DNA from 2 places in the Streptomyces sp. NPDC050546 genome. Region 1 is predicted to be linked to the other one. Evidence: riboswitches for the same ligand, from Rfam matches in the RefSeq annotation. Region 1 holds a riboswitch; the other holds the start of a gene.
The links. Region 1 has a riboswitch for glycine ahead of gcvP (aminomethyl-transferring glycine dehydrogenase). Riboswitches for the same ligand answer to the same signal wherever they lie in the genome.
Positions count from the first base shown of each region.

Region 2: linked by a shared signal. The riboswitch ahead of gcvT (glycine cleavage system aminomethyltransferase GcvT) and the one ahead of gcvP (aminomethyl-transferring glycine dehydrogenase) in region 1 are both predicted to bind glycine.

Region 1 is NZ_JBITGX010000031.1:9,208-20,292, forward strand. Features, by position in the region: partial or broken gene ACIBK5_RS42875 (DNA polymerase IV) at 1-1,499, shown strand, start outside; gene ACIBK5_RS42880 (PRC-barrel domain-containing protein) at 1,418-1,792, opposite strand; glycine riboswitch at 1,906-2,001, shown strand; gene gcvP (aminomethyl-transferring glycine dehydrogenase) at 2,178-5,063, shown strand; gene ACIBK5_RS42890 (molybdopterin-binding protein) at 5,164-5,583, opposite strand; gene ACIBK5_RS42895 (ABC transporter ATP-binding protein) at 5,610-6,812, opposite strand; gene modB (molybdate ABC transporter permease subunit) at 6,832-7,668, opposite strand; gene modA (molybdate ABC transporter substrate-binding protein) at 7,665-8,480, opposite strand; gene ACIBK5_RS42910 (molybdopterin-binding protein) at 8,640-9,035, opposite strand; gene ACIBK5_RS42915 (DUF1707 domain-containing protein) at 9,200-9,766, shown strand; gene ACIBK5_RS42920 (amino acid transporter) at 9,773-11,085, opposite strand, start outside.
Region 2 is NZ_JBITGX010000011.1:296,220-307,304, forward strand. Features, by position in the region: gene ACIBK5_RS27590 (ABC transporter ATP-binding protein) at 1-209, opposite strand, end outside; gene ACIBK5_RS27595 (ABC transporter ATP-binding protein) at 206-1,288, opposite strand; gene ACIBK5_RS27600 (ABC transporter permease) at 1,285-2,295, opposite strand; gene ACIBK5_RS27605 (ABC transporter substrate-binding protein) at 2,386-4,152, opposite strand; gene ACIBK5_RS27610 (ABC transporter permease) at 4,161-5,159, opposite strand; gene ACIBK5_RS27615 (enhanced serine sensitivity protein SseB C-terminal domain-containing protein) at 5,502-6,302, opposite strand; gene ACIBK5_RS27620 (enhanced serine sensitivity protein SseB) at 6,466-7,254, opposite strand; gene ACIBK5_RS27625 (AAA family ATPase) at 7,600-8,268, opposite strand; glycine riboswitch at 8,451-8,551, shown strand; glycine riboswitch at 8,553-8,678, shown strand; gene gcvT (glycine cleavage system aminomethyltransferase GcvT) at 8,714-9,835, shown strand; gene gcvH (glycine cleavage system protein GcvH) at 9,982-10,359, shown strand; gene glyA (serine hydroxymethyltransferase) at 10,374-11,085, shown strand, end outside.

The sequences.
Region 1 (11,085 bases):
CCGCGCCCACGATCCTGCATCTCGACATGGACGCCTTCTTCGCTTCGGTGGAGCAGGCGTCCAAGCCGAGCCTGCGCGGGAAGGCCGTGATCGTGGGCGGGCTCGGGCCGCGGGGTGTGGTCGCGACCGCGTCGTACGAGGCCCGGGTCTTCGGGGTGCACTCGGCGCTGCCCATGGCGCAGGCCCGGCGGCTGGCGCCCAACGCCGCATATCTCGTGCCGCGCTTCGGGTTCTACCGCGCGATCAGCGAGCGGGTGATGGAGTTGCTGGGTGCGCTGTCGCCGTTGGTCGAGCCGCTGAGCCTGGACGAGGCGTTCGTGGACCTGGAGGCCGGAGGAGCGGCCTGGGACGAGCGGTCGGCGCGGCTGGCCGGGGTGAAGCTGCGTGCGGACATCCGGGCCGTCACGGGACTCACGGGGTCGGTGGGGCTTGCCGCGTCCAAGATGCTCGCGAAGATCGCCTCGGAGCAGGCCAAGCCCGACGGGCTGGTGGTGATCGAGCCGGGGACGGAGCGGGCGATGCTGGGGCCGATGTCGGTGCGGACCCTGCCGGGAGTCGGGCCGGCCACGGGCGACCATCTCCGGCGGGCCGGGATCACCACGGTCGAGGAGATCGCCGAGGCCGGTGAGGACGAGCTGGTGCGGCTGCTGGGGAAGGCGCACGGGCACGGGCTCTACGCCATGGCCCTGGCGCGGGACGACCGGCCCGTGGTGGCGGAGCGGGAAGCGAAGTCGGTGTCGGTCGAGGACACCTATGACGTGGACATCCACGACCGGCTGCGGGTCGGGCTGGAGGTGCAGCGGCTCGCCGACCGCTGCGTACAGCGGCTGCGGGGGGCCGGGCTGTCAGGGCGGACCATCGTGCTGAAGGTGCGGCGGTACGACTTCTCGACACGCACCCGGTCCGAGACGCTGCGCGGGCCGACGGACGATCCCGGGGTGATCCGTGAGGCGGCGGCCAGACTGCTGGACTCGGTCGACACGACGGGCGGCGTGCGGCTGCTCGGCGTGGGTGTGAGCGGGCTCGCCGACTACACGCAGGAGGACCTGTTCGCGCAGGCGGCCGGGGAGCGGGCGGTCGCGGAGGGCCCCGTCGAGGAGCACTCCGCGGCGCCGGTCGTCGAGGAGCGGCCCGCGCCGGCCGAGCGGCGGTGGCCCGCCGGGCACGATGTGCGGCACGCCGGGTTCGGGCACGGGTGGGTGCAGGGCAGCGGCCTGGGACGGGTCACCGTACGGTTCGAGACGCCCGACTCGGAGCCAGGGCGGGTGCGGACCTTCCGGGTCGACGATCCGGAGCTGGAGTCGGCGGATCCGTTGCCGTTGGTGTTACGAGAGTCTGAGGGGGGCGATGGGCCGGATGGTGACTCCAGGGGTGTGGGGCTGCGTTCCGCCGCTCCTTAGAAGGCTCGCCGGGGGCTTCAGGTCGTCTCGTCCGTGCCCGCCAGCTTGCCGAACTGGTGGTCCTGGAGCGGGGGAGGGGCGGCGACGTCGAGGCCGTAGTGGTGGTAGAGCTGGAGTTCCTGCTCCGGGGAGAGGTGGCGTCCCACGCCGAAGTCGGGGGCGTCCTTGATGAGGGCGCGGTCGAAGGGCACGTGGAGAGCGCCGTCGATCAGCTCGCTGGGCTCGAGGGGGACGAAGGCGTCCCGGCTGAACAGGCCGGTCCGTATGGCCGCCCACTCCGGCACGCCGGTGGCGTCGTCGAGGTACACCTCGTCGATCGTGCCGATCCTCGTTCCGTTGCGGTCGAACGCCTTGCGGCCGATCAGGTTGCGCGGATCGATATCGGTTCGCACGGGCCCTCCACATGGTCGCAACTCATCCGTAACCACTACAAAACGGCACAATCGAGGAGGCGGCCACTCGAAGGTTCGTGCGTTGACCGCGCTGGTAGGCTGACAACGGCTGCTGACCCCGTGCGGGAGAGTCCTCCAGACACCATCGGAGGCGCCGAAGGAGCAAATCCTCCCCGGAATCTCTCAGGCTCACGTACCGCACGGACGAGGTCACTCTGGAAAGCAGGGCGGATGTCACGGCTTCCGCTCTCACCGACGGTGAAAGCCGGAGGCCTTCGGGCGATCCGGTGAAGCTCTCAGGTTGACATGACAGAGGGGGAGGCCGTCCGGGTACCCGTGCCGTGGTGCCCCTCGAAGGTCGTGTCAGACCAGGAGGCCTCCGCATATGACCGCCCACCGCATTCCGCTCTCCGAACTCGAAGAGGCAGTCCCCTTCGAGCAGCGCCACATCGGCCCCGACCACGAGGCGTGCGCCAAGATGCTCGCGCACGTCGGCTACGGCTCGCTGGACGAGCTGACGGCCGCCGCCGTCCCGGCCGTGATCAAGAGCGCCGAGGCACTGGACCTGCCGGGCGCCCGCAGCGAGGCCGAGGTGATCGCCGAGTTGCGCTCCCTCGCCGACCGCAACCAGGTCCTCGGCTCCATGATCGGGCTCGGCTACTACGGCACGTTCACGCCGCCGGTCGTCATGCGCAACGTCATGGAGAACCCGTCCTGGTACACGGCCTACACGCCGTACCAGCCGGAGATCTCGCAGGGCCGGCTGGAGGCGTTGCTCAACTTCCAGACCATGGTCGCCGACCTGACCGGACTGCCGACCTCCGGCGCCTCCCTGCTCGACGAGGGCACCGCCGCGGCCGAGGCCATGGCGCTGTCGCGGCGGCTGGGCAAGAACAAGAAGGGCCTGTTCCTGGTCGACGCGGACGCCCTGCCGCAGACCATCGCCGTGATCGAGACCCGGGCCGAGCCGACCGGTGTCGAGGTCGTCGTGGCCGATCTCAGTGACGGCATCCCCGCCGGGATCGCCGAGCGCGAGATCAACGGCGTGCTGATCCAGTACCCGGGTGCCTCCGGAGCCGTACGGGACATCAAGCCGGTCATCGACCAGGCGCACGGACTCGGGGCGCTCGTCACCGTCGCCGCCGACCTGCTGGCGCTCACCCTGCTGAAGTCGCCCGGGGAGCTCGGCGCGGACATCGCGGTCGGCACGACGCAGCGGTTCGGTGTGCCGATGGGCTTCGGCGGCCCGCACGCCGGTTACATGGCCGTCGGGGAGAAGATGGCGCGCAGCCTGCCCGGGCGGCTCGTCGGTGTGTCCGTGGACGCCGACGGGAACAAGGCCTACCGGCTGGCGCTGCAGACGCGTGAGCAGCACATCCGTCGTGAGAAGGCCACCAGCAACATCTGTACCGCTCAGGTGCTGCTCGCCGTGATGGCCGGCATGTACGCCGTCTACCACGGGCCGGAGGGCCTGAAGAGCATCGCGCGGCGCACCCACCGGTACGCCACGGTTCTCGCCGCCGGGCTCGCGAACGGCGGTGCCGAGGTTGTGCACGGGGCCTACTTCGACACCGTGACCGTGCGCGTCGAGGGCCGGGCCGCCGAGGTCGTGGCCGCCGCGGAGCGGAACGGGGTCAACCTGCGTCTCGTCGACGCCGACCACGTCTCGATCTCCTGCGACGAGACCACGACGCGGGCCCAGTTGCGTGCCGTTTGGGCCGCGTTCGGGATCGAGGGTGTCGTCGAGGCGCTGGACGCCGCCACGGAGGACGGGCTTCCGGGTGCCCTGCTGCGGTCCGACGAGTACATGACCCACCCGGTCTTCCACCAGTACCGCTCCGAGACCGCCATGCTGCGCTACCTGCGCCGGCTGGCCGACCGCGACTACGCGCTCGACCGCGGCATGATCCCGCTGGGCTCCTGCACCATGAAGCTCAACGCGACCACGGAGATGGAGCCGGTCACCTGGCCCGAGTTCGGGCAGCTGCACCCCTTCGCGCCGGCGGCGCAGGCCGAGGGCTACCTCACGCTCATCCACGAGCTGGAGGAACGTCTCGCCGAGGTCACCGGGTACGACAAGGTGTCCCTCCAGCCGAACGCCGGATCGCAGGGCGAGCTGGCCGGTCTGCTCGCCGTACGCGGGTACCACCGGGCCAACGGGGACGAGCAGCGCACCGTGTGCCTGATCCCGTCGTCCGCGCACGGGACCAACGCCGCGAGCGCGGTGATGGCGGGCATGAAGGTCGTCGTCGTCAAGACCGCCGAGGACGGCGAGATCGACGTCGAGGACCTGCGGGCGAAGATCGAGCAGCACCGTGACGAGCTGGCCGTGCTGATGATCACCTACCCGTCCACGCACGGCGTGTTCGAGGAGCACGTCTCCGAGATCTGCGGCCAGGTGCACGAGGCGGGCGGGCAGGTCTACGTCGACGGGGCCAACCTCAACGCGCTCGTGGGGCTCGCCAAGCCGGGACACTTCGGCGGGGACGTCTCGCACCTGAACCTGCACAAGACCTTCTGCATCCCGCACGGCGGTGGCGGGCCCGGCGTCGGTCCGGTGGCGGTGCGTGAGCACCTCGCGCCGTATCTGCCGAACCATCCGCTGCAGCCCGAGGCGGGCCCGGAGACCGGGGTCGGCCCCATCTCCGCGGCGCCGTGGGGCTCGGCCGGCATCCTGCCGATCTCGTGGGCGTACGTCCGGCTGATGGGCGGCGAGGGGCTGAAGCGGGCCACACAGGTGGCCGTGCTCAGCGCCAACTACATCGCCAAGCGCCTCGAGCCGCACTACCCGGTGCTCTACACCGGCCCCGGCGGGCTCGTCGCGCACGAGTGCATCATCGACCTGCGGCCGCTGACCAAGGCCACCGGAGTGAGCGTCGACGACGTCGCCAAGCGGCTGATCGACTACGGCTTCCACGCGCCGACGATGTCGTTCCCGGTGGCCGGGACGCTGATGATCGAGCCGACCGAGTCCGAGGACCTGGCCGAGCTGGACCGCTTCTGCGAGGCGATGATCGCCATCCGTGCGGAGATCGAGAAGGTCGGCTCCGGCGCCTGGCCCGCCGACGACAACCCGCTGCGGGGCGCCCCGCACACCGCCGGCGCGCTCGCCGGGGAGTGGGAGCACGCCTACAGCCGTGAGGACGCGGTCTTCCCGGCCGGGGTCACGGCCTCCGACAAGTACTGGCCGCCGGTGCGCCGCATCGACCAGGCCTTCGGTGACCGGAACCTGGTGTGCTCCTGCCCGCCGCTGGACGCGTACGAGGACTGATCGACCGCCAGGTCAGAGGGAGGGGCTCCGCCGCGCGGGGCCCCTCCGTCGTGCCCGGCCCCCGTCGCGCGGCGGCTGTCCGTCATGCGACGGCTGTCCGTCATGCGACGGCGAGTGACACCTCGGTCGACTTGACCAGGGCGACGACGGGGGTCCCGGCCGACAGACGGAGATCGTCCGCGGCGTCCTTGGTGATCGCCGCCGTCAGCTCGCCGCCCTCGACGGTGATCCGGACGGAGGCCATCGCGTCGCCTGTCGCGACGCCCGTGACCGTACCGGGGAGACGGTTGCGGATGGACAGGCCCCCGACGGGCGCGGTGGCCAGCGCGACCTCCGTCGACTTCACCAGGGCGCGCACGGCCGTGCCCGGCGTGAGGCCGAGGTCGTCGGCGGCTTCGCGGGTGATCGCGGCGGTGAGGTCCTGGCCGCCGGTGAGGCGGACCCTGACCGTGGCCATGGCCTCGCCCGGCGTGACGGCGGTGACGGTGCCGGGGAGCTGGTTGCGGATGCTCAGACTCATGGGTGCACGGTAGCCCGGTACGTTCCTTATGCCGGGTATGCATGCGTCTGCGTCGCCTTGACCGCAGCCCAGACCGGAGCACCGGGGTGCAGATCGAGTTCGGCGGCGGCGACCGTGGTGAGGTCGGCTGTCAGCGGGAGTTCGCCGGTGAGGTCGGCGCGGATCTGGTCGCCGTGCGTCTCCAGGCCGGCGACCTCGCCGTGCCACAGATTGCGGGCGCTGGAGCCGGTGGGGCGGTCCCGGTACAGCGTCACCGCGCTGGGCGGGAACGCCACGAAGGCCGGGCCGGAGAGGTCCTCAGTGGTCGTGATGGCCGGGCCCGCGTCCAGCCGGACCGTGTGGCCATCGGCCTGTCCCCGGTACAGGTTGAGGCCGACGAGCCGGGCGATGTAGTCCGTGCGGGGGTGGCGGGCGATGTCGGAGGGCGTGCCCTCCTGGACGACCTGGCCGTGCTCGACGACGACCAGGCGGTCGGCCAGCACCATGGCGTCCAGCGGGTCGTGGGTGACGAGGACGGCGACGGCCTCGAACTCGGCGAGGTGGCGCCGGAGCTGGGCACGTACCTCCAGTCGGGTGCGGGCGTCGAGGGCGGCGAGAGGCTCGTCCAGGAGCAGCAGGCGTGGCCGGGTGGCCAGGGCCCGGGCCAGGGCCACGCGCTGGGCCTGGCCGCCGGAGAGACGGCGGGGCTTGGCGCCGGCGTGGTCGGCCAGGCCCATCCGGTCCAGCCACTCGGCGGCCTGGGCACGGGCCTCGGCCTTGCCGGTGCCCCGGCAGCGCGGGCCGAAGGCGACATTGTCCAGGGCGGTCAGATGCGGGAAGAGCAGATAGTCCTGGAAGACGACGCCGACCGGGCGGGACTCGGGCGGCGTACCGTCCAGCCGCCTGCCGTCCAGCTCCAGATGGCCCGACGTGAGCGGCGCGAGGCCCGCGAGCGCGCGCAGGGCGGTGGTCTTGCCGGCGCCGTTGGGGCCGAGCAGGGCGACCACGTCGCCGGGGGCGGCGGAGAGCGCGACATCGAGGCGGAAGCCGCCGCGGTCGACGACGAGATGGGCGTCGAGACCTTCGGCCGGGAGGCCGGATGCGCCGGGAGTGCCGGGTATGTCAGGCGCGCCGGGTGCGCCGGGAGTGCCGGATGCACCGGGAGTGCCGGGTGTGCCGGGTGTGCCGGGTGTGCCGGGAGTGCCGGGTGTGCCGGGTTCCTTGTCGTCTCGGTCGGTCGTCTCGGTCATGAGGTGTACGTCCAGGGTGTCAGGAGGCCGTCATCCAGCGGTCGCGCAGGGCCGCGAGGACCGTGATGGACACAGCCAGCAGCACCAGGCTGAGGGCGATCGCGGCGGCCGGGTCGTTCTGGAGGGCGAGGTAGACAGCGAGCGGCATGGTCTGGGTGCGGCCCGGGAAGTTGCCCGCGAAGGTGATCGTCGCGCCGAACTCGCCGAGCGCCCGGGCCCAGGCCAGCACGGCACCGGCCGCGATGCCCGGCGCGATCAGCGGCAGGGTGACGCGGCGGAACGCGGTGAAGCGGGAGGCGCCCAGGGTGGTGGCGGCCTCCTCGTAGCGCGGGTCGGCGGCCCGCAGTGTGCCCTCCACGCTGATCACGAGGAACGGCATCGCCACGAAGGTCTCGGCGAGGACCACACCCGTCGTGGTGAAGGGCAGGGTGATCCCGAACCAGGAGTCGAGCCACTGCCCGATCACCCCGTTGCGCCCGAAGGCCAGCAGCAGGGCCACACCGCCCACGACCGGCGGCAGCACCAGGGGCAGCGTCACCAGGGCCCGGACGAAACCGCGGCCGGGAAACCGCGTGCGGGCCAGCAGCCAGGCCAGGGGTACACCGACGATCAAGCTCAGACCCGTCGCCGCCGTGGCGCAGAAGAGGGAGAGCCGGAGCGCCTCCCACACCTCGGCGCTCGTGAGCTGCTCGGGCAGGCTGCGCCAGGGCGCCCGGACGAGCAGGGCGATCAGCGGCAGCAGCAGGAAGGCCAGGCCGGCCAGGGCGGGCACCAGCAGGGGCACCGGCACCGTGCGGCTCCGTCGGCCGGGGCGGTCGCGGCGGGGCCGGCTCTCCACGGTGTCGGTACGCGTCATGGCTTGAGGAACCCGGCCCCGGAGAGCACCTTCTGGCCCTCGGCGGACCTCACCAGTGCCATGAAGGCCTTCGCGGTGCCGGGGTTGGGGGCGTTCTTGAGCAGGGTGATCGGGTAGTCGTTGACGGCCTTGGCCGACTCGGGGAACTCCACGCCCTCCACCTTGTCGCCCGCCGCGCGCACGTCGGTCTTGTAGACGACGGCGGCGTCGGCCTCCTTCAGTTCGACCTTGGTCAGGGCGCTCTTGACATCCTGTTCGTACGAGACGGGAGTGAGCTTCAGGCCGCTTGCGTCCAGCGCCGTCTGGGCGGCGGCGCCGCACGGAACCGTCTTGTCGCACAGGACGACCTTCAGGCCGGACCTGGTGAGGTCCTTCAGGGAGGAGATCCGGTCGGGATTGCCCGGCAGCGTGGCGATCTCCAGCTGGTTGCGGACGAAGGTGGCCGGCGTGCCCGCCGCGTCCTTCCCGTCCGTCACGATCGCCATGGTCTTGGTGCTGGCGGCGGCGAAGACATCGGCCGGGGCGCCGCTCGTGATGCTCGCCGCGAGGGTGTCGCTGCCGCCGAAGTTGAAGGTGACCTCGGTGCCCGGGTGGTCCTTCTCGAACTCCTTGCCCAGCGTCGTGAAGCTCTCCTTGAGGGAAGCGGCGGCGAAGACGGTGACCTCGCCGGAGAGCTTCGGTGACGAGGACGCCGAGGAGCCCTTGTCCGAACCCGAGCCGGGGGAGGAGCAGGCGCTCAGGGCCAGCAGCGCCGCGGCGGACACACCGGCGACCTGGAGCATCCGGCGGGTCCGATGCGCGGAACGGGTCATCTCGGGGCCACTCCCTCTGTGTGCCGGAGGAAGAGCCCACCGGGCCCTTCCGATACGTCGATCATACTGACGCATCTGCGAGGCAGAAGCCTCCTGTCGCTTCGCATGAGCGAGGGTGGGTGGCCCCACGGGTGTGTATGTGCGTTCGCACGTACGGTCCTAGACGCGGTCGATGTGAACGTTCGTCGACTTCACGCGGGCCGTCGCCTCCATGCCCACCTCCAGGCCCAGCTCCTCCACGGCCTCGCGGGTGAGCAGGGAGACGAGCCGGTGAGGACCGGCCTGGATCTCCACCTGGGCGGCGACGTCGCCGAGTTTGATCGCCGTGACGATGCCGGGGAAGGCGTTGCGGGCCGAGGTGTACGGGGCGTCCTCCTCGGCGGTGCCTGACCTGGCGAGTTCGACCGAGAAGGCGGCCAGGTCCCGTCCGTCGACGAGCCGTCGCCCGGCCTCGTCGCGATGGGTGGTGATGCGGCCCGCGTCCGCCCAGCGCCGGGCGGTGTCCGGGCTCACGCCGAGCAGTCGTGCTGCCTGGCCGATCGTGTAGGACTGCATGCCGGTCACGATAGGGGCGCGGGAGCGGAACGGCGGATGCGGGGTTGGCCGTTGGTTATAACGCGATATAGCGTTAGTCGGTGATGGGGTGGGCCGGGTGCCGTGCCCGGGGATCGGGGGAAGTGATGGCGGGAGAGTTCTCGCGTGCCGGTGGATCGCCCGAGGTGAGGGCCTCGCATGCGGACCGGGACCGGATCGTGGAGGTGCTGCGCGTCGCCGCCGGGGACGGCCGGCTGACCATGGAGGAGCTCGATGAGCGGCTGGAGGCCGCGCTGTCCGCGCGTACCGTCGGCGAGCTGGCCGTGCTGACGACGGATCTGCCCGACGTGGTGGGGGAGACTCCCGTCGAGGCCGAGGACGTCGTCCGGATCGAGCAGCAGGGGGCCTCGACGCGGCGTGGCGACGCCTGGGTGGTGCCGCGGCGCCTGGAGATCCGTTCGTCGTTCGGCGAGGTGACGCTGGACTTCACCGACGCGATGATCACCCAGGACACGCTGCACATCGACCTGGAGATGGGCGGCGGTGCCCTGAAGCTGGTGACCCCGCCGGGTGTCGTGGTGGACACCGGCTCGCTGGTGCTGAACTACTCCAGGATCAAGGCGCGCCGGGCCGGAGCGAGGGCTGACGTGCCTGTGTTGCTGCGGGTGCGGATCACTGGTGAGATCAGCTTCGGGCAGGTCGTGGTGCGCCGGCCTCGGAGAGGTTTCGGCAGGAGAAGACCCCGCGGCTGAGGCCCGTCAGCCGACGTGCACCCTCGGGCGCCGCTTACGGTCGCGTTCCGCCTCGCGCAGGACCTCGCGGGTCACCGGGGCGACCTCGCCCTGGCCGAACAGGAAGAAGCGCAGGAGGTTGGTGAACGGTCCGCCCTCGGTCCACTCGAAGTAGATGTGCGGGGTGCGGCCGGTCAGGTCGCGGGCGTGCAGGAGCAGGGCGGCCAGCGCGTTGGGGACGGAGGACGACTCCAGGGTCAGGACGCGGTAGCGGCCGTGGAGCACCTCGCCGCGCACGGTCAGGCTCGCCTCGAACTCCGACGGGTCGGTGACCGTCACCTCGACGAAGACGAAGTCCTCCGGCTCGGGCACATCGTTGTCCTGCCGGATCTGCTCGATCTTGTCCCGGTACTCCGCGATGTCGCGCCGGTCGGGCTCGTTGGCGATGAACCGCATCCTGCGGCTGGCCATGTCCCGGACGAAGCGCTCCGCCATGGCGTCCAGCGACACGCTGGTCACGCGCAGTTCGAACGCCCGGGCCAGCCGTGACAGCAGCGAGACCAGGATGATCCCGGCGATGAAGCAGGCACCGATCTTCACACCGTCCGGGCGCTCGATGACGTTGAGCACGGTCGTGTAGAGGAACACCGCGGAGATGACCGCGAAGCCGATGGTCCAGTTCCGCTGCCGGGCCTTGCGGGCGGCGATGGTCACCGCGATCGCCGCGGAGCTGATGAGGACCAGCACACCGGTGGCGTAGGCGCCGCCCTGCGCGTTGACGTCGGCGTCGAAGATCCAGGTGACCAGGAAGGCGATCAGGGTGAAGACGATGACCATGGGGCGTACGGCGCGGGCCCAGTGGGGGGCCATGCCGTAGCGGGGGAGGTAGCGCGGCATGAGGTTGAGCAGGCCCGCCATCGCGGAGGCACCGGCGAACCACAGGATGGCGATCGTCGAGACGTCGTAGACGGTGCCGAACACGTTGCCCAGGTAGTCGTGTGCCAGATAGGCCAGCGCGCGTCCGTTGGCCTGGCCGCCCGCCTCGAACTCCTTCTCCGGGATGAGGAGCGTGGTGATGAAGCTGGTGGTGATCAGGAAGACGCTCATGATGAGAGCGGCCGTGGTGAGCAGCTTCTTCGTGTCCCTGATGCGGCCCTTCGGGTTCTCCTCCGTGTCGCCGTCGTCGCCCTTGACATGCGGCATCACGGCGACGCCGGTCTCGAAGCCGGACAGGCCGAGGGCCAGCTTCGGGAAGACCAGCAGGGCGACGCCGATCATGACGAATATGTTGCTGTGCTGCGTGGTGAGCGCGCTGGACCAGTCGGTGACCACGTGACCGG
Region 2 (11,085 bases), on a different contig from region 1:
CGGACCTCGAAGTCGATGCCGTCGACGGCGCGCACCGCGCCGGTCTGCCGCTGGAGCAGGCCCTTGCGGATCGGGAAGTGCTTCTGGAGGCCGGTCACCTTCAGCAGGACATCGCCGTCGGCGGCGGAGTCCTTGGTGAGGGTGGCCCCGCTGGTGTCCGGTTTCTTCACCGGTTCGCTGTCTTTGCTCACCGTTTTGTCGTCGCTCACAGCTTCGGCGCAATCTCTTCGGTCCAGATACGCTCCCGCTGCTCCTGGGTCATGTGGCAGGCGGCCCAGTGCCCGCCGCCGACCTCGGTCAGCTCGGGGCGGACCGTGCGGGTGACGTTGTCCTTCGGGATGTCCGCGTACGGGCAGCGCGGGTTGAAGGCGCAGCCGGACGGGAGGTTGATCAGGGAGGGCGGCGCGCCCTTGATCGGGATGAGCCGGTCCGTCTCCTCCCGGTCCATACGCGGCATCGAGCCGAGCAGGCCCCAGGTGTAGGGGTGCCGGGGCTCGGAGAACACGTCCTCGGCGGGACCGCGCTCCACGCAGCGGCCGCCGTACATCACCAGCAGGTCGTCGGCCATCTCGGCGACCACGCCCAGGTCGTGGGTGATCATGATGACCGCGGAGCCGAACTCCTTCTGCAGGTCATGGATCAGATCGAGGATCTGCGCCTGCACGGTGACGTCCAGGGCGGTGGTCGGCTCGTCGGCGATGAGCAGCTCGGGGTTGTTCACCAGCGCCATGGCGATCATCGCGCGCTGGCGCATACCGCCGGAGAACTCGTGCGGGTAGCCGTCCACGCGCTTGGCGGGCTCGGGGATGCCGACCCGGTCGAGCATCTCGACCGCCCGCTGCCTGGCGACCTTCTTGTTGACGTCGTGGTGGACCCGGTAGGCCTCGACGATCTGCTGCCCCACCGTGTAGTAGGGGTGCATCGCCGACAGCGGATCCTGGAAGATCATGGCCATCTTCCGGCCGCGCAGCCGCCGCACCTCGTCGGGGTCGGCCGCGATCAGCTCCTGGCCGTCCAGCCACACCTCGCCGGAGACCTTGGCACGCGCCGAGCGGTGCAGGCCCATCACGCCGAGCGAGGTGACGGACTTGCCTGAGCCGGACTCGCCCACGATGCCCAGGGTCTTGCCCTTGCGCACATCGAAGCTGACGCCGTCCACCGACCTGACCAGACCGTCGTCCGTGTCGAAGTGGATGCGCAGATCCCGTACGGACAGGAACACGTCGTCCGCGGTGGACGGGGCGACGGAGTCCGGTTCGCCGAGCGCGGCTTTGTCGAGCTTGCTCACGAGTACCTCACCCGGGGGTCGATGGCGGCGTACACCAGGTCGACGATCAGATTGCAGAAGACGATGAAGAACGCGGCGACCAGGGTCACGCCCATCACGATGGGCAGGTCGTTGTCCTTGATGGCCTGGACCGAGTAGGCACCGATGCCCTGCAGGGAGAACACGGTCTCGGTGAGCACCGCGGTGCCGACGAGGGTGCCGAAGTCCATGCCGAAGATGGTGACGATCGGGGTGAGCGCGGAGCGCAGGCCGTGCTTGGCCACGACCGTGGTCTCCTTCAGGCCCTTGGCCCTGGCCGTCCGGATGTAGTCCTCGCTCATCGTCTCCAGCATGCCCGCCCGGGTGAGCCTGGCGTAGAGCGCGGAGAAGAGGAAGGCGAGGCTGACCCAGGGCAGCACCATGTGCCAGGCCCATTCGGCCGGGTTCTCGGTGAACGGGACGTAGTCGATGCTCTCCCAGATGGGGATCTCGTAGACGAAGAGCGCGAGCAGGATCTGGCCGGTGAAGAAGATCGGGAGCGAGACGCCGGCGAGCGCGATGAACATCGAGAAGCGGTCGATCGGCTTGCCCTTGCGCAGGGCCGAGATCACGCCGGTGGTCACACCGGAGATCAGCCAGATCACCGCCGCACCGATGGCCAGCGAGAAGGAGACCGGGATCCGCTGCTCCAACTGGGGCCACACCTCGATGTGGCTCTTGAAGGAGTACCCGAAGCAGGGTGCGCCGCAGTGCGTCGCGTCCGGACCGAACTTGTAGTCGGCGCCGATCACGAGGCCCTTGATGAAGTCCCAGTACTGGACGTAGACCGGCTGGTCCAGCCCGAGGTTCTGCTTGATCGCGGCGACGGACTCGGGGTTCGCGTCCTTGCCGACGTACTGGGTGGCCAACTGGTCGGCCGTCTGGCCCCCGAGGCGGGGCACCAGGAAGAAGATGGCGAAAGTGACTGCGCTGACCACCAGCAGCAACAGCACCGCGCCCATGACGCGTCGGAGGATGTACGCAGCCACAGCTGTACGGCCCCGGGTGGCCGCGGCGGGGTCGTCCGCCGCGGCCACCCGGTGCCTTCACCTGCCTTTCGAAAGGATCCGGCCTGCTGGTTACTTCGCGGAGCTCATCAGCAGGTAGTCGTACATGCCGAGGTAGGCCTGCGTCACCGTGACGTTGGCCGCGGACGTCGGCCTGAGCAGCAGGTTCTTGCGGTAGATGACCGGCACGACCGAGGCGTTGTCGAGCACCATCTTGTCGATGTCACCCCAGGCCTTGGTGCGGGCCGCGTCGTCGGTGTTGGCGATCGCGTCCGTCAGGGCCTTGTTGATCTTCGGGTCGTCCAGCTCCATCAGGTTGTTGCCGCCCGAGGGCTTGATGGCCGCACCGTTGATGATCTGGTCGAGGAAGCCGTAGCCGGTCGGCCAGTCGGCGCCCCACGCCATCGAGAGCATGCCGAGCTTGTTGTCGTGGACGTAGCTCGGGACACCGGCGAAGTTGGAGAAGTACTTGCCGGAGGGGAACTGCTTGATCTCGATGTTGATGCCGATCTTCTTCAGCGACGCCTGGACGGCCGTGGCCTGCGCCACCTCGGCGGGCCGGTCGGAACGGGCCGTCAGGATCGTGTTGAAGCCGTTCGGCTTGCCGCACGCCTTCAGCGCCGCCTTGGCCTTGGCCACGTCACCCTTGTGACCTTCGGTCGCGTAGGTGTCGAACTTGGTGTAGCCGTTGACCGACGGCGGCAGCAGCGTGGTCGCCACGTCGCCCTTCGGCGAACCGCCCATGGCGTCGAGCACCGACTGCTTGTCGAGGCCCCACTGGACGGCCTTGCGGCAGTCGGCGTTGTCGAACGGCTTCACGTTCACGTTCAGCGCGATGTACTGCGTCGCACCGGCGTACGAGCTGTCCGTCTGGTTGGCGTACTTGCCGCGCAGCACCTTCGGCTGGGTCTGCGGCTGCACACCCGTGCCGGCCGCGTCAGCCGTGATCTTGTCGGAGAGCAGGTTGTTGTCGACCGTGACCGGGTTGACCTTGAACTTGATCGTGATCTTGTCCGGCAGGGCCTTGCGGTTCGGGTCCGTCTTCGCGTCCCACTGCGGGTTGCGCACGAGGGTGGCGCTGCGGCCCTCCTCGTAGGACTGGAACTGGTACGGGCCCGTGGACTGGATGGCCTGCACGTACTTCGCGCCGGTGTCCTTGGACTGCGGCACCGGGGCCGTCTGCGAGAACGTCGCCAGGTAGTCGAAGTCGGCGAACGGCTGCTTCAGCTTGAAGACGATCGTCTGGTCGTCCGGCGTCTCGATGGACTTGATGCCCTCGGCGGACTTGTCCTTGTACGGGCCCTTGTACTTGTCGCCGCCCTCCAGGTACGCCTTGAAGTACGTCGGGCCGTTGGACAGGGCCTCGGGCGCGAAGTTGGAGCGCTCGATGGCGTACTTGACGTCCTTGGACGTCACCGGGGTGCCGTCCTGGAACTTCACACCCGAACGCAGCTTGTACGTCCAGGTCTTGGCGTCCGGGCTGGACTTGCCGAGGCCCTCGGCGAGGTCAGGCACGACCTCCAGGCCGTCCTTGCCCGCCGCCGGTTTGAACGTGGTGAGCGTTCTGCCGTAGAGGCGGGAGAAGTTCTGTACCCAGCCGTAGTACGTGTTGCCCGGGTCGAGGGAGTCCGGCACGTCCGAGTGCTCGTACGAGACCGTCCCGCCCTTCTTGCTCGACGCGTTGACGATCGAGTTCAGCGCGGCGTCCTTCTTGCCGCTGCCTCCCCCGTCGTTGTCGTCACCTCCGCCGCCGCACGCGGCAGCACCCAGCGACAGTGCCAGGACCGACGCAACGCCGGCGGTCACCCTTCTCGTCTTCACCTGAGGAAGCCCCCTCATTCGATGGATCACTTGCTGCGAGGGTCGAGGGCGTCACGCAGCCCGTCACCCAGCAGGTTGAAGGCCAGGACGGTGATGAAGATCGCCAGTCCGGGCACGAACATGTACTGCGGATCAGCCGTGTAGAGATCCACAGCGTTGCTGAGCATGCCGCCCCAGGAGGCCTGCGGCGGAGCGATGCCGACACCGAGGAAGCTCAGCGCGGCCTCGAAGAGGATGTTCGTCGGGATGATCAGCGTCGAGTAGACGAGGATCGGCGCGACGAGGTTGGGGAGCAGTTCCCGGAACAGGACGTATGGGCCCCGTGCCCCGAGGCTGGTGGCGGCCTCGATGAACTCCCGCTTGCGCAGGGTCATCGTCTGGGCGCGCACGATGCGGCCGATGTACGGCCAGCTGAAGAAGCCGATCACGAAGATCAGCACACAGATGCGCAGGGACAGGCCGTCGAGACCGAAGAAGCCGTCCTGCACCGAGGCCGAGATCGAGATGGCGAACAGCAGCAGCGGGAACGCCAGGAAGGTGTCCATCAGCCTGCTGATGACGCTGTCGATCCAGCCGCCGTAGTACCCGGCGACGACACCGAGCACGGTGCCGATGCACACGGACAGCAGCGTGGCGCCGCCCGCGACCAGGAGGGAGACCCAGGAGCCGTCGATGATGCGGGCGAGCATGTCCCGGCCGTACTGGGGGTCCACGCCGAGCGGGTGGTCCCAACTCATGCCTCCCCAGCCGCCCTTGGGTGCGAGCAGCGCGGGGTCGATGAGGTCCTGGTTGAACTTGTTGGGATCGAGGTTGAAGATCCACTGGATCGGCTTGGAGAGCACCGCCATCGTGACGAGCAGGATGACGACGACGCCTCCCGCCATCGCCACCTTGTCCCGCTTGAAGCGCATCCAGGCGATCTGGGTGAGCGAGCGCCCTTCGATCTGGCTCTTCTTGACCCCGGCGAGCACGGCCTCGGGCTGTGCTCCGGCTTCCGCCCCGGTGGTCTCGATGGGTGCGGTCACGGTGCGATTGACCCCTCTCGGGCCGGCGATCGCCGTCCCCTGGCTGCCGCTGTAGCGGTTTTGTTTGTCTCGTACACGAGACCGACCCGGCCCGTGTCTTGCGGGGAGTCTTCAACGCTTTGGCGATCTGTTGCCAGACTTGGCGATGAAAGGATGCGTAAACGTGATGCTGTCTGCAGGGTTCCGTTATCCGGACAACGGGTAACAGCGGCCGGACACGCCGCGTCAGGGGGATATTAGGACATCTCTGCCCATTTAACCCTTATCTACGCGCGGAGAGTTGAACGGTTGTCGCGTTCGGGGGCGGTGCGGGAACGGCCTTCGGGGGACCTGCGGAACGGGTCAGTACCTGCCCTGGGCCGGGGGGTATCCGTAGCCCGAGACGGGGGCCTGGACAGGAGCGGTGGCGTGGGCCTCACGGTCGTAGAAGGGGCGTGCGCCGGCGCGCAGCCACATGGCGACCGGGTCGTGCTCGTCGGACATCGCGACGGTCGAGACGGGGAGCCCGTCCGGTACGGCGCCGAGGGACTGCTGCATCATCGCGCGCACCGAGTCCACGGCCGGCGGCGAGGTGTCGTAGACGTCGAGTCCGATGGCGAGATACGGCGCGCCGAGCGCGGGTTGCACCCAGGCGCGGCGCAGCGAGCGGACGGCCGGGGTGCGGTGGGCGTTCTGCGCGAGCAGGGCGTAGAACTGCGGGATCTCGATGGCCGGTTCGGACAGCCGCAGGGGTCCGGCGGGCTGGCGGTCCAGGCCCGTGGCGATCCGGCGCAGGTCGAGCCAGGGGATGCCGACGCCGCCGCCGGGGGCGTGCGGGTTGAGCCAGAGGCCGTAGTGGTCGGGATAGAGGGCGCGGGCCACGTCGACTCCGTCGACGACCTCGTAGCTGCGGTTCCAGCCGCTCGCCGAGAGCTCCTGGGCGGAGGTCACACAGGGGGCGTAGCCGCAGCCCTGGACCTCCATGTTTCCGTACTGGGCGTCGGGGGATCCGGCCTGACCGTGCCACAGGAGCATCCAGATCTGGCCGCTGTGCGGGGTCGCGAGCGCGCGCAGGAGAGCCTCATAGGCGTCATAACGCCCGGGCGTGACCTGGCGCAGCATGTGCTCGACCTGTCCGGCCGCGGCCGTGCCGCTCGCGCTCACCTTTACCGCCCCTTCGTACAACGCCTCGACCGTGACCTAGCTTAAGCCCGCGCAGGTGCCCGGGGCTTGGTGCCGGTTCGCGAGTGCGGGTCGTGTGTGGCTTGTCGCGCCCACGCGGCGGAGCCGCATGGTGTCACAGCCCCGCGCCCCTGAGGTATCTGACCTACTGCTGGTAAAAGGGTCGGACCCTGTTCTTCATCCACTCGCCCACCGGGTCCTCCGCCACGTCCAGCAGGACCAGGTTGACGGGCCAGGGGGCCGGGGCGGCGGTGACGGCGCGGGTGAGGGCGTCCAGGGGCAGGGCCCGCAGGTCGCCTTCCCACTGGGAGAGTTCGACGCCGACGAACATCACCGGATCGGCGGTCTCGATCGCGGCGAGGCAGCGGCGGGCGGTGGCGACGACGCCGATCGCCTCGAACTCGGCGGAGGCCGCGGCGAGGAAGTCCACCGGGTCGTCCTGCCAGTCGGGCTCGAAGAGACGGACCCGGCCGCCGCTCGCGGGACCGTCCAGCGGGGTCCGGCCGGCCCGGCACAGCTCGGCGACGGCGGGCGGCGGAAGCGGGATGCCGACCACGCCACCGGGGTTGATGGCCATCCCCGCGTGCGGGGGCAGACCACGGGCGAACTCCACGGCCGGCGCGATGGTGTACGACATGTGCGAGCCGACGACCTGGCGGAACTGCTCCTCGGAGCTGAACACCGGCACGAACGCCTGGCCGTCGATCTCGATGCCGGGGAGGTCGAGGGGGCCGCTCTGCGGGCCGCCGCCGCTGGGCAGCGGGATCCACACGAAGCTCCGGCCGAGCACCTCGACGATCCGCCCGCCGGCCGAGGGGCCGGCGCCGAGGGATGCCGAGAGCACCTCCTCCAGCTCGTTGCCGGGCCATCCGCCGTGCGGGTGGGTCTGCGTCTGCGCCGGGAAGTCCGCGGAGAAGTCCGCCGGGAAGTCCATCTGCCTACCGCCTGCCTGAAACCACTGCTGTGGCTCAAAGGCTAGCGGCTCGGGAACGGGGGACGACCACCCCGTGAACCACGCCGCGGGGCCGCGGGCGGCCGACCCGCGTTCTCCGGGCTCACCGACCGCGGCTGCCCACCCGTGAACACGCTTCACCGACTCCGGCGCCCGACCCCATGAACACGGATCACCGACCACGGCCGCCAAGCCCCACGAATACGGCTCATCAACCCGGCCGCCGGCCCCTGAACACGGATCACCGGCCACGGCCGCCGGCCCGATAACCAGAGCCGTCGGCCGCGGACCGCCGGCCCGGCCGTGCCGGACCATGGGCCGGGGGCGTCAGCCCGCGAAGCCGATGTGGTGCAGGGTGTTCGCCGCGTCGCGGTCGGCGAGGATCGCCGAGCCGCAGCCCGTGGGGAGTTCGCCGCGCTCCACCTCTCGCAGGAGGCGGGTGGTGGCCGCGCGGTGGCGCAGGAACGCGTACCGCGAGACGCCGCGGCCGCGGTCGCGCTGGCCTGCCAGGGCCTGCTCGGGGGTGACGTCGAGCATCAGCAGATGGAGCGTGCCGCCCCGGCGGCGGGCCTCGCGGGCCAGCCAGCGGCGGACCCAGGCCTGTGTTCCGCAGTCGTGCACGACGACGCCCTCGCCGGTGCGCAGGGCGCGGCGCAGCCCCGCGTAGTGGGCGAGGCGGACGAGCGGGCGGTAGACCGCGTACGGCAGGGCGCGCGGCATGCGGCCGGCCCAGTGGTCGCGGGTGTCCTGGGAGTCGATGCGCCGGCCCGGCACGGTGCGCCGCATCAGCGTGGACTTGCCGCTCCCGGGCAGGCCCGTGACCACGACGAGGTCGCGGGGGCCGAACAGCAGCGCGTGCGGGCCGAGGCCGGCGCGCTCGCGCAGATCGCGGACGACCGGCACCGGCTGCGGGCCGCAGGCCGCGCGCACCGGAGCGGTCGGCTGCTCGGGCAGCGCGATGCCCGATGTCGTGGCGTACGCGGTGGTCCTGTTCACCGTGATCGTCCTCCCCTGGGGCCAGGTACGGAGTCCCATGCCCGCCGAGTGTAAAGAGAAGGTAATGCCCGATGTCTCTGGATTTAGTCCTCTTCCTGCAACATCCCTGCTACAGGGTGGTCCCCCTGCCACCCCGCGACAATGCGTGCAATGATGTGCGCGCCAACTGCATACCGGCCGTTTGAATCCGCGCGGGAGAGTCCCCAGCACCGTCCGACGCTGGGGCGCCGAAGGAGCAAGTCCCTCCCTTGAATCTCTCAGGCCCCGTTACCGCGCGGGCGAGGCACATCTGAAAAGCGGGCCGCACCCTTCTCCGGAGTCCGGGGAGTGGCGTGGCTCCACCCAAGGTGCAAGCCGTGTCCCGTGTGGTCATGGCGAACCTCTCAGGTTCCGATGACAGATGGGGAGGAACGACCTCGCCGTCATGCCTGGGAGACAACGACCGATGAGCAGTACAGGAGAACTCCGCCACACCGCGCTCGATGCCCTGCATCGTTCGCTCGGCGCGACGATGACCGACTTCGCCGGCTGGGACATGCCCCTGCGCTACGGCTCCGAGCGCGACGAGCACAACGCCGTGCGCACGAAGGCCGGGCTGTTCGACCTCTCCCACATGGGCGAGATCACCGTCACCGGCCCGGGGGCCGCCGACCTCCTCGACTTCGCCCTGGTGGGCAACATCGGCGGGGTCAAGCCCGGCCGTGCCCGCTACACCATGATCTGCCAGGCCGACGGCGGCATCCTCGACGACCTGATCGTCTACCGGCTGGGCGAGACCGAGTACATGGTGGTCGCCAACGCCTCCAACGCCCAGGTGGTCCTGGACGCACTGGTGGAACGTTCCGCCGGCTTCGACGCCGAGGTGCGCGACGACCGGGACGCCTACGCGCTGCTCGCCGTCCAGGGCCCGGAGTCCCCGGGGATCCTGAAGTCCCTGACCGACGCCGACCTCGACGGCCTGAAGTACTACGCCGGTCTGCCCGGCACGGTCGCGGGTGTCCCGGCCCTCATCGCCCGCACCGGGTACACCGGCGAGGACGGCTTCGAGCTGTTCGTGAAGCCGGAACACGCCGTCGAGCTGTGGCAGGCCCTGACCAAGGCGGGCGAGGGCGCCGGCCTGGTCCCGTGCGGGCTGTCCTGCCGCGACACGCTGCGCCTGGAGGCGGGCATGCCGCTGTACGGGCACGAGCTGAGCACCTCCCTGACGCCCTTCGACGCCGGGCTCGGCCGGGTGGTGAAGTTCGAGAAGGAGGGCGACTTCGTGGGCCGCGAGGCCCTGACCGAGGCCGCCGCACGCGCCGAGCAGAACCCGCCGCGCGTCCTGGTCGGCCTCGTCGCCGAGGGCCGTAGGGTCCCGCGCGCCGGGTACCCGGTCGTCACCGGCGGCGAGGTGATCGGCGAGGTCACCTCCGGCGCCCCCTCCCCCACGCTCGGCAAGCCGATCGCGATGGCGTACGTCGACCCCGCGCACGCGGCGCCCGGCACGTCCGGTGTGGCCGTGGACATCCGGGGCAGTCACGAGCCGTACGAGGTCGTGGCGCTGCCGTTCTACAAGCGCCAGAAGTAGCGACCGGCCAAGCGCCGGAAGCGGACACCGGCCGCGGGCCGCCACAGCGGTCCCGGGCGTCTCTCCCCCCCGCTCACCAGCGGTTTCCTTCATCAACATTCATCAGCATTTATCAGCACTCCCGCGCGTACAGGAGAATCCAGGCCATGAGCAACCCCAAAGAGCTGCGGTACAGCAAGGAGCACGAGTGGCTGTCGGGCGCCGAGGACGGCGTCTCGACGATCGGTATCACGGAGCACGCGGCGAACGCGCTCGGCGACGTCGTCTTCGTCCAGCTCCCGGAGGTCGGTGACGCCGTGTCCGCGGGCGAGACCTGCGGCGAGCTGGAGTCGACCAAGTCCGTGTCCGACCTCTACTCCCCGGTCTCCGGCGAGGTCACCGAGGTCAACGAGGACGTCGTGAACGACCCGTCGCTGGTGAACTCGGCCCCCTTCGAGGGCGGCTGGCTGTTCAAGGTGCGCGTCACGGACGAGCCGGGCGACCTGCTCTCCGCCGACGAGTACACCGCGTTCTCCGCCGGCTGAGAGGTCGTAGCCGTATGTCCGTCCTGAACACGTCCCTGCACGAGTTCGACCCGGCCGTGGCCGCCGCGGTCGACGCCGAGCTGCACCGGCAGCAGTCCACGCTCGAGATGATCGCCTCGGAGAACTTCGCCCCGGTCGCGGTCATGGAGGCACAGGGCTCGGTCCTGACCAACAAGTACGCCGAGGGCTACCCGGGCCGCCGTTACTACGGCGGCTGCGAGCACGTCGACGTGGTCGAGCAGATCGCGATCGACCGCGTCAAGGAGCTGTTCGGCGCCGAGCACGCCAACGTCCAGCCGCACTCCGGTGCCCAGGCCAACGCCGCCGCGATGTTCGCTCTGCTCAAGCCGGGCGACACCATCATGGGTCTGAACCTCGCGCACGGCGGGCACCTCACCCACGGCATGAAGATCAACTTCTCCGGCAAGCTCTACGACGTCGTCGCCTACCACGTCGGCGACGACGGCCGGGTCGACATGGCCGAGGTCGAGCGGCTGGCGAAGGAGTCCCGGCCGAAGCTGATCGTCGCGGGCTGGTCCGCCTACCCGCGGCAGCTGGACTTCGCCGAGTTCCGCCGGATCGCGGACGAGGTCGGCGCGTACCTGATGGTCGACATGGCGCACTTCGCCGGGCTGGTGGCGGCGGGGCTGCACCCGAACCCCGTACCGCACGCGCACGTGGTCACCACCACCACCCACAAGACGCTGGGCGGCCCGCGCGGCGGTG